2 regions of the Streptomyces sp. NPDC127038 genome follow, and region 2 is predicted to be linked to the other one. Evidence: riboswitches for the same ligand, from Rfam matches in the RefSeq annotation. Region 2 holds a riboswitch; the other holds the start of a gene.
The links. Region 2 has a riboswitch for cobalamin ahead of metE (5-methyltetrahydropteroyltriglutamate--homocysteine S-methyltransferase). Riboswitches for the same ligand answer to the same signal wherever they lie in the genome.
Positions count from the first base shown of each region.

Region 1: it holds a riboswitch for cobalamin, as region 2 does, so the genes downstream of both, ACFWI4_RS34905 (ribonucleoside-diphosphate reductase subunit alpha) here and metE (5-methyltetrahydropteroyltriglutamate--homocysteine S-methyltransferase) in region 2, are expected to answer to the same signal.

Region 1 is NZ_JBHXDQ010000073.1:38,843-43,939, reverse strand. Features, by position in the region: gene ACFWI4_RS34910 (ribonucleotide-diphosphate reductase subunit beta) at 1-841, opposite strand, end outside; gene ACFWI4_RS34905 (ribonucleoside-diphosphate reductase subunit alpha) at 841-3,222, opposite strand; cobalamin riboswitch at 3,354-3,503, opposite strand; gene ACFWI4_RS34900 (GNAT family N-acetyltransferase) at 3,556-4,074, opposite strand; gene mctP (monocarboxylate uptake permease MctP) at 4,194-5,097, opposite strand, start outside.
Region 2 is NZ_JBHXDQ010000020.1:10,496-15,592, reverse strand. Features, by position in the region: gene ACFWI4_RS16605 (adenylate kinase) at 141-659, opposite strand; gene ACFWI4_RS16600 (HIT family protein) at 722-1,192, shown strand; gene ACFWI4_RS16595 (hypothetical protein) at 1,210-1,740, opposite strand; gene ACFWI4_RS16590 ((2Fe-2S) ferredoxin domain-containing protein) at 1,873-2,253, opposite strand; cobalamin riboswitch at 2,404-2,580, opposite strand; cobalamin riboswitch at 2,640-2,872, shown strand; gene metE (5-methyltetrahydropteroyltriglutamate--homocysteine S-methyltransferase) at 3,037-5,097, shown strand, end outside.

The DNA.
Region 1 (5,097 bases), on a different contig from region 2:
CGCACTCCAGGTACTGCCGCATCGAGTCGGTGTTCATGCCCGGCAGGCCCTCGCCGCACAGGTCACGGCCGAACTGCAGCTCCGCCTCGACGGCCTCGCGCAGCATGGCGGTCACCTGCTCCTGGAGCAGGTCGTCGAAGAGCTCCGGCTCCTCCTTGCGGACGGTGTCGACGACCTCGAAGGCGAAGCTCATGTGCATCGTCTCGTCGCGGAACACCCAGTTGGTGCCCGTCGCCAGACCGTGCAGCAGACCCCGGCTGCGGAACCAGTAGACGTACGCGAAGGCCCCGTAGAAGAAGAGCCCCTCGATGCACGCCGCGAAGCAGATCAGGTTCAGCAGGAAGCGGCGCCGGTCGGCCTTGGTCTCCAGCCGGTCCAGCTTCTCCACCGAGTCCATCCACTTGAAGCAGAACTGCGCCTTCTCGCGGATGGAGGGGATGTTCTCGACCGCGTCGAAGGCCGCCGCGCGGTCCTCGAGGTCGGGCAGGTAGGTGTCGAGCAGCGTCAGATAGAACTGGACGTGCACGGCCTCCTCGAAGAGCTGACGGCTCAGGTACAGCCGCGCCTCGGGGGAGTTGATGTGCTTGTACAGCGTCAGGACCAGGTTGTTCGACACGATCGAGTCGCCCGTCGCGAAGAACGCGACCAGCCGGCCGATCATGTGCTGCTCACCCGGCGTCAGCTTCGCGAGGTCGGCCACGTCCGAGTGGAGGTCGACCTCCTCGACGGTCCAGGTGTTCTTGATCGCGTCCCGGTAGCGCTCGTAGAAGTCCGGGTAGCGCATGGGACGCAGGGTGAGTTCGAAGCCCGGGTCGAGCAGGTTCTTCTCGGTGGAGCTCATTACTGGCAGGCCTCGCAGGACTCGGGGTTTTCGAGGGAGCAGGCGACGGCGTCGGGGTCGGCGGCCTGCTGGACGGGGATGACGGTCTCGGGGCGCGCCTGCGCCTGGGCCGCGCGGGCGATGCGCGTCGCCGGGCGCGAACGCAGGTAGTACGTCGTCTTCAGCCCCGCCTTCCAGGCGTACGCGTACATCGAGGAGAGCTTGCCGATGGTCGGCGTCTCCAGGAACAGGTTCAGCGACTGGGCCTGGTCCAGGAACGGGGTGCGGGCGGCGGCCATGTCGATCAGACCGCGCTGCGGGATCTCCCACGCCGTGCGGTACAGGTCGCGGACCTCCTGCGGGACCCAGGTGAAGCCCTGGACCGAGCCGTTGGACTCGCGCAGCGCCTCACGGGTCTGCGCGTCCCACACGCCGAGCTCCTTCAGCTCGGCCACCAGGTAGGAGTTGACCTGGAGGAACTCGCCCGACAGCGTCTCGCGCTTGAACAGGTTCGACACCTGCGGCTCGATGCACTCGTACACGCCCGCGATGGACGCGATGGTGGCGGTCGGCGCGATGGCGAGCAGCAGCGAGTTGCGCATGCCGACCGAGGCGATCCGCTCCCGCAGGGCGGCCCAGCGCTCCGGCCAGTTCAGCTCGACGTCGAAGTGGTCGGGGTGCAGCACGCCACGGGCGGTACGGGTCTTCTCCCAGGCCGGGAGCGGTCCGTTGCGCTCGGCGAGGTCCGCGGATGCCTCGTACGAGGCGAGCATGATCCGCTCGGCGATCCGGGTCGACAGGGCGCGGGCCTCGGGCGAGTCGAAGGGGATCCGCAGCTTGAAGAAGACGTCCTGGAGGCCCATCGCGCCGAGGCCGACCGGACGCCACTTGGCGTTGGAGCGGCCCGCCTGCTCGGTCGGGTAGAAGTTGATGTCCACCACGCGGTCGAGGAAGGTCACCGCGGTGCGCACGGTCTCGTCGAGCCGCTGCCAGTCGATGTCCCCGCCGGTCACGAACGCACCGAGGTTGACCGAGCCCAGGTTGCAGACCGCCGTCTCGCCGTCGTCCGTGACCTCCAGGATCTCGGTGCACAGGTTCGAGGAGTGGACGGTGTGGCCCGGCTCCGCCGTCTGGTTGGCGGTCCGGTTGGCGGCGTCCTTGAACGTCATCCAGCCGTTGCCGGTCTGCGCGAGGGTGCGCATCATGCGGCCGTAGAGGTCGCGGGCCGGGATGGTCTTGCGGGCGAGGCCCGCCTCCTCGGCCTTGCGGTAGGCCGCGTCGAACTCGTCGCCCCACAGGTCGACCAGTTCCGGCACGTCGGCGGGGGAGAACAGCGACCAGACGCCGTCCTCGTTCACCCGGCGCATGAACTCGTCCGGGATCCAGTGCGCGAGGTTCAGGTTGTGCGTACGCCGGGCGTCCTCACCGGTGTTGTCGCGCAGCTCCAGGAACTCCTCGATGTCGGAGTGCCAGGTCTCCAGGTAGACCGCGGCCGCGCCCTTGCGCCGGCCGCCCTGGTTCACCGCGGCCACCGAGGCGTCGAGCGTCTTCAGGAACGGGACGATGCCGTTGGAGTGCCCGTTGGTGCCGCGGATCAGCGAACCGCGGCTGCGGATGCGGGAGTACGAGAGACCGATGCCGCCGGCGTGCTTCGACAGCCGCGCCACCTGGTGGTAGCGGTCGTAGATGGAGTCCAGCTCGTCCAGCGGGGAGTCGAGGAGGTAGCAGGACGACATCTGGGGGTGCCGCGTACCGGAGTTGAAGAGCGTGGGGGAGGACGGCAGGTAGTCGAGGCGGCTCATGAGCCGGTAGAGCGCCGCGACCTCGTCCACCGAGCGGACGGTGTCGTCCTCCGCGAGACCGGAGGCCACCCGCAGCATGAAGTGCTGGGGGGTCTCGACGACCTTGCGCGTGATCGGGTGCCGGAGCAGATAGCGGGAGTGCAGCGTGCGCAGGCCGAAGTAGCCGAAGCGGCCGTCGCCCTCGGCGTCGATCAGCGTGTCGAGACGGTCCGTGTGCAGTTCCACGAACGCAGCCGTACGGTCGGCGATCAGGCCCTCGCGGTGGCCGACGGCGACCGACTCGGAGAAGGTGGTGACGCCCTGGGAGGCGGCCTCGGCGGCGATGGTGACCGCGAGCAGGCGGGCGGCGAGCCGGGAGTAGGCGGGGTCCTCGGCGATGAGACCCGCGGCCGCCTCGGTGGCCAGTTCGCGCAGCTCGGCCTCGTCGGCACGGGCGGACCGGCCGCGCAGCGCCGCGGCGGCGACCCGGCCGGGGTCGGCGTCGGGGAGGTCGGCGGTCAGCTCCGTCAGGGTACGCAGCAGCACGGTTCCGGGACCGTCGGTCTCCACCGGGGCCTGCTGCGCGGTCACTGAAGCCGGATCGGCTGGCGCGATGGTCACGTGTGGCTCTCCTCGCTCGGCACGGGGCCTCACGGGCGGGTGCGGGGCACACGGGAGCGCTTTCGGGCACAGCGCACCGCGTCCACCGGCCCATTCCGCGAGGCCCGGACGTCGTCGGCACCCGGGCCGGACGGCCGGGGCGCGCTGTCGGCAGGTCCTCGGACTGACGCGAGTACGGGCACACGCAGACGCGAACACGCACAAGTACACCGTTGCGGGACAGTTCCGGATTCGCACCGGATTCCCCTGCGGCGACAGCGACCATGAGCATACATCTTGTGCCGGGCTTCGGGACTGCCCCCACATGTTGTGTCCGCTTGGTGTCCCGGGGCGCTACGGAGTGTGCCGGAACGCCAACTCGTAGGTGAGCAGCCGGATGTCGTCGAGCTCCGGGAGGGGGTTCCAGTCGCGCTCCGGGGTGCGGGTGAAGCCGAGGCGCTCGTAGAGCCGGTGGGCTCCGTGCATGGTGCGCTGGGTGGACAGCACGAGCCGCGTGCAGCCCTCCAGGGCCCGTGCGCGGGCGACGCAGGCGCGTACGAGGGCCTCGCCCGCACCCCGGCCGCGCGCCTCGCGCGCGACCGCCAGCATCCGGATCTCGGCCTCCCCTGGGCGCGCGAAGTCGGCCATGGGGCCGGCGTCCGCCACGAAGGTCACACTGCCGAGCACCCGGTCCCCCTCGACGGCCGCGAGCACCTCGGCGACGGCCGCCCGTCCCTCGACGTCCCGCAATTTTCCGAGGTACGCGTCGCTCTCGCCGAAGTCGAGCAGCCCGTCCCCGAGATAGGCCCGCGCCGCGATCTCGCCGACGACGGGGTACTCCTCGGGCCGCGCCGGCCGGATGACGATGTCCATGCGGGCGAGTGTGCCCGACCGGCACGGCGACGGGCCGCCGGTTTTTTCACCGGCGGCCCGTCGTTCACGGCTGTCGCGGGACCCGGCCCGCAGGCGGGGGACCCGGTACCCGGTGTCTCCTAGTGGCTCGCATCCGCCGTGGCCGGCGGGAGTTCCGTCTCGACCCCGGGGTCGCCCGCGTCGGCCGTGTAGTCCCCCGGAGAGGTCTCGTCGACGCCGTCCGGGGCCTTGAGCGCCCGCAGGGCGAAGGTGAGGACGACGGCGACGGCCGCGTTCAGGACGAACGCCGTCAGCCCGATGTAGCCGATCTCCCCGATGCCGGGGATCTCCTTCGAGCTGCCGCCGAAGTGCTTCTGGGTCGGGGAGGCCACCCCGTAGGCGGCGATCGTGCCGTAGAGCATGCCGACCGCCCAGCCGGCCAGCAGCGCCCAGCGGTGGAACCAGCGGGTGAACAGACCGCCGACCAGCGAGGGGAAGGTCTGGAGGATCCAGATCCCGCCCAGCAGCTGGAAGTTGATCGCGACGGTCTTGTCCATGGTCAGGACGAAGACCAGGGCGCCGACCTTCACCAGGAGCGAGACCAGCTTGGAGACCCTGGTCTCCTGCCGCGGGGTCGCGGCCGGATTGATGAAGTCCTTGTAGATGTTGCGGGTGAACAGATTCGCGGCCGCGATCGACATGATGGCCGCCGGGACGAGCGCGCCGATGCCGATGGCGGCGAAGGCGACGCCCGCGAACCAGTCGGGGAACATGTCCTCGAAGAGCTGGGGGATGGCCAGCTGGCCGTTGGTGACCTTCACCCCGGCCGCGATCGCCATGAACCCGAGCAGCGCGAGCAGGCCCAGCATCAGCGAGTACAACGGCAGGATCGTGGTGTTGCGGCGGATCACCTCCCGGCTGCGGCCGGACAGCGTCGCGGTGACCGAGTGCGGATACATGAACAGCGCCAGCGCCGAACCGAGCGCGAGCGTGGCGTACGTCCACTGGCCGGCCTGGGCGGGGACGAGCCCGCCGGCGCCCGCG
Region 2 (5,097 bases):
GGCCGGTGCGACGGAGTTGACGTGGCGTGCGGGACCTCTTGACCTTGCGTGCAGCGGTCATGCGCACACCGGTCAGCCGGTGGCCTCGCGTCCACGCCCCGCCGGGCGGGAGTCGGGGCCGGCCCCTGTGTCGACCTGGGTCAGAGGGACGCCAGCCAGGTCTCGGTGTCCTGGGGGCGGCCGAGGTGGTGGGTTTCGAGGGGGGCGAAGCGGGGGTCGGCGAGGCGGTGGGCGATTTCGCGGTGGCGGGGTCCGTGCTGGGACCAGGCCCACCACGCCGGGTGTTCCCGGCTCAGCCAGCCCCTCCACGTCTCCCTGTTCCCGCCGAAGAGTGCCTCGCGCGTCACGGTGCGCTTCAGGGACCGGCGCAGGACCCGGGGCATGACCACGCGCCTCGGATAGTCCAGCCAGACCACGGTGTCGGCCCGCTCCCAGAGCAGGTCGCGCACCTCCGGGTAGCCGAGCGAGTCGACGACCCAGCGCGGCTCGGCGACCAGAGCGGTCACGTCGTCGGTCAGTCCGTCGTTGACGGACCAGCCGGGGCCGTCGAAGTAGAGCGCGTCCATCTCGTGGTAGGGCAGGCCCAGTCGGGTGCTCAACACCCTCGCGAGCGTGGATTTGCCCGCCCCCGTCACACCCACCACCAAGATCCGCTGCACGGCCGCACCCTATCCCGCCGGCCCGAAGGAGGCCGCGGGGGACAGCTATACGCTCTCGGTCCATGACGACTCCCGACTGCTATGTCTGCCGCAAGGAAGCCGAGTTCGACGCCCTTCCGCCCCGTGAGTGCGTCGCGTCCGACCAACACTGGCGCGTGGCCCACGTGTTCAACAGCGCCGTGCCCGGCTGGCTGGTGCTCGTGCCCCGGCGGCACGTGACCGCGGTGCACGACCTCACCGACGCCGAGGCGGCATCCCTGGGGATGTGGCAGGTCGGGCTCTCCCGGGCGCTGAGGGGCGTGACCGGCTGCGAGAAGACCTACGTCATCCAGTTCGCGGAGGCGGAAGGCTTCTCGCACGTGCACTTCCACATCGTTCCGCGCGCGGCCGACCTGCGACCCGAGCACCGCGGACCGGGCGTCTTCGAGCTGCTCGGGCGGCCCGCCGAGGAGTCGGTGCCCTCCGACGAGGCGGACCGGATGGCCCACTCCCTGCGCGCTCTGCTCGGTGAAGCCTCCAACGCGCAGGCCTGAGCGGGCGCCCTCGGGGGTCACATGTCCTGGCAGGCCTTGGTCTTGAACTCCGCGACGGACACGGCTCTGGTGGTTTCGTCGCCGTTGTCCGAGACCGTGTCGTACAGGATCCGTCCCGGCGAGAGCCGGCTCCGGTCGGCCGAGGTGAAGGAAATACTGCCCGACGACGACGAGTTGTCGTTCGTCCACCCGTAGAGCGTGTAGGTGGTCCTGGAGGCGAGCGGGCCGAGGGGTTTGGTCGCGGTCCAGCCGGCGGCGGGAGCTTGGAGCGGCCAGGTGGTCAGACCGTGCGTGAGTGGAGGGCGGGCGGTCCATGAGCCGACCGTCACCGTCTTGTCGGCGTGGGGGTCGTCCACGTAGAGCGTCGCGCCGTCGATCCGGTGTCCGCACACCATCATGACGCCGATCAGATGGCCGTCGCCGGTCACGGAGACGCCGGCGACGGCGTCCACGGGAACCGTGCACCCGGACGTCGTGGCCAGGACCGCGGCCGTGACGACGGCTCCGGCGAGACAGCGGAACCCTGAACGCGCGGTGGTCGACCTCATGGCGGACCCCTCCCCCGGGACGCGTACCGTCCTCTGCTCAGAGGTTAGGGCGCGACCGGCCTCCGGCCGCAGGACGCCGTCCACTCGTTGTGCGCTCGTTGCCGCCCCGTAGTCGCGGGACGTCTCGCCCGCTCATCGCGTCCTCCGGGGCGGGGTGAACACGTACAGGTCGAGGATGTCGGGGCAGGGAGCGACACCGGGGCCGCCGGCCCGGACCCAGTCGGTGATGTCCGCGGTGGCCTCGGCGTCGTTGACGAGGCCGAGCCAGACGGGTCGGGCTCCGGCGGCACGCGCGGCCGCCGAAGGCTGGACGACGATCACGTTGGCGTGTTCGCACACATCGAGGCAGGCCGAGACCCGTACCGGCACCTGCTCGGACAGCCGCGCGAGCTGCCGTTCGTGATCCACGCCGGTGACTTTCGGGGTTCCGCAGCAGCAGTCCCGGCAGACGACGACCCGGCACGGCGCCGGTTCGGCGGCGACGCGCTTCTCGTCGCGGCGGTCGTCGGACACCGCATGCGATTCGGGGGTACGGGCTGGAACGGGGGTGCGGGCCGCGCCCGAGGTGGGGGCCGAGCCGGGTGTACGGGGCGAAGCGGGAGTTCGGAGCATGGGCATGCCTCGGGGGTCGGGGCTCGTACGCGGAGCCGGCCTACAGGGCCTCCGGGGGACGGAGGTGCCAGCAGGTCTTCGGACTCGGGTTCGTCCGGACGGGACGCCTTCCCGGTCTCCCAGTGGCGCAGTGCCCCGCCCGTCCCCCTCACCGCTGCGCGTCAGCTCCGGATTCGCACCGGATTCCCTGACCACGGATGTGGTTCGACTGGCCCGTCGAGGTTATCAAGTCCCGTTCGCTGCCCGGATGACGGAGGTTCCGCGCCCTTCGCGCGCGACGAACCCGTAGGGTGGCGTACGCAGCTGGTTCGCCCCGTCCGCCAGGCGGGATGCGTCGCAAGAGGGAACCCGGTGGGAATCCGGGACTGCCCCGCAGCGGTGAGTGGGAACGACCGCCGTCATACGCACTGGGTCCGACGTACGGGATCCGGGAAGCGACGGCCAGTAGGTGTCTCGTACGACCTCGTACGACGGGACGTGCCCGCGAGTCCGAAGACCTGCCAACTGCCCGCGCCCGAACCACTCGTGCGCGGACATCCCGGTGACCTCGAGGGCGGGTCGGCGACACACCAGACGGACGGCCGCGCCCTGCGCGCGAGGTCGGCACCGTCCGGTTCCGTCACCCCTTCGCGCTCTCGTCCCGTCTCCGGGATCTCAGGGATTCATCTCGCGAAGGAGATCTCCGTGACCACCGAGCCCGCAACCGCGGCAGCACGGTCCACCGTGTACGGCTACCCCCGCCAGGGAGCGAACCGGGAACTGAAGAAGGCGATCGAGGGCTACTGGCGGGGCCGGGTCACCGCCGACGCCCTGCGCAGCACGGCGGCCGGCCTGCGCCAGGGCAAGTGGCGGCGGCTCGCCGAGGCAGGCATCGACGAGGTGCCCACCGGCGACTTCTCGTACTACGACCATGTGCTGGACACCACCGTCATGGTCGGCGCGATCCCCGCACGGCACAGGGAGGCCGTCGCGGCCGACCCGCTCGACGGCTACTTCGCCATGGCCCGCGGCACCCAGGACGTCGCTCCGCTGGAGATGACCAAGTGGTTCGACACCAACTACCACTATCTGGTCCCCGAACTCGGCCCGGACACGGTGTTCTCGGCCGACGCGGCCAAGCAGGTCGCGGAACTGGAGGAGGCCGTCGCACTGGGCCTCACCGCCCGGCCCGTCCTGCTCGGTCCGGTCACCTTCCTGCTGCTGGCCAAGCCCGCACCGGGCGTGTCCGCCGACTTCGACCCCCTCACCCTGCTGGACCGGCTGCTCCCGGTGTACGCCGAGGTCCTCGCGCTCCTGCGCGCCGCGGGTGCCGAATGGGTCCAGCTGGACGAGCCCGCTCTCGTCCAGGACCGCACCCCGGCGCAGCTGAACGCCGTCGGCCGCGCCTACCGCGGCCTCGGCGCCCTCACCGACCGGCCCAAGCTGCTGGTCGCCTCCTACTTCGACCGGCTCGGCGAGGCGCTGCCGGTGCTCGCCAAGGCCCCGGTCGAGGGTCTGGCCCTCGACTTCACCGGACCGGCCGCGGCCAACCTCGACGCCCTCGCGGCGGTGGGCGGCCTGCCCGGCAGGCGTCTGGTCGCCGGTGTCGTCGACGGCCGCAACATCTGGGTCAACGACCTGGAGAAGTCGCTGTCCACGCTGGGCACCCTGCTCGGGCTGGCCGGCCGCGTCGACGTGTCCGCGTCCTGCTCCCTGCTGCACGTCCCGATCGACACCGCCCCGGAACGGGACGTCGAACCGGGCATCCTGCGCTGGCTCGCCTTCGCCGAACAGAAGACGCGTGAGGTCGTCACCCTGGCCAAGGGGCTCGCCCAGGGCACCGGCGCGATCGCCGCCGCCCTCTCCGCCAACCGCGCCGACCTCGCCTCCCGTACGAACTCGCCCATCACGTTCGCCCCGGAGGTACGGGCCCGCGCCGCGGCCGTCACCGAGGCCGACGCCCGCCGCGCGGCGCCGTACGCGGAACGCTCCGCGGCCCAGCGCGCGCACCTGCGCCTCCCCCTGCTCCCGACGACGACCATCGGCTCCTTCCCGCAGACGGACGAACTGCGGGCCGCCCGGGCCGATCTGCGCGCGGGCCGCATCGGCACCGTCGGCTACGAGGAGCGGATCAGGACCGAGATCCAGGAGGTCGTCGCCTTCCAGGAGAAGACGGGCCTGGACGTCCTCGTGCACGGGGAGGCCGAGCGCAACGACATGGTCCAGTACTTCGCCGAGCAGCTCACCGGATACCTCGCCACCCGGCACGGCTGGGTCCAGTCCTACGGCACCCGCTACGTCCGCCCGCCGATCCTGGCCGGCGACATCTCCCGCCCCGAACCGATGACGGTGCGCTGGACGTCGTACGCCCAGTCCCTGACCTCCCGACCGGTCAAGGGCATGCTCACCGGGCCCGTCACCATGCTCGCCTGGTCCTTCGTGCGCGACGACCAGCCGATCGCCGACACCGCGCGGCAGGTCGCCCTCGCGCTGCGGGACGAGGTCGGCGATCTCGAGAGGAGCGGGACGTCGGTGATCCAGGTCGACGAACCGGCCCTGCGTGAGACACTGCCGCTGCGGGCCGACGACCGGGCGGGGTACCTGACCTGGGCGACCGAGGCGTTCCGCCTCACCACCGGCGGTGTGCGGCCTGACACCCAGATCCACACGCACATGTGCTATGCGGAGTTCGGCGACATCGTCCGGGCCATCGACGACCTCGACGCCGACGTCATCAGCCTCGAAGCCGCGCGCTCCCATATGCAG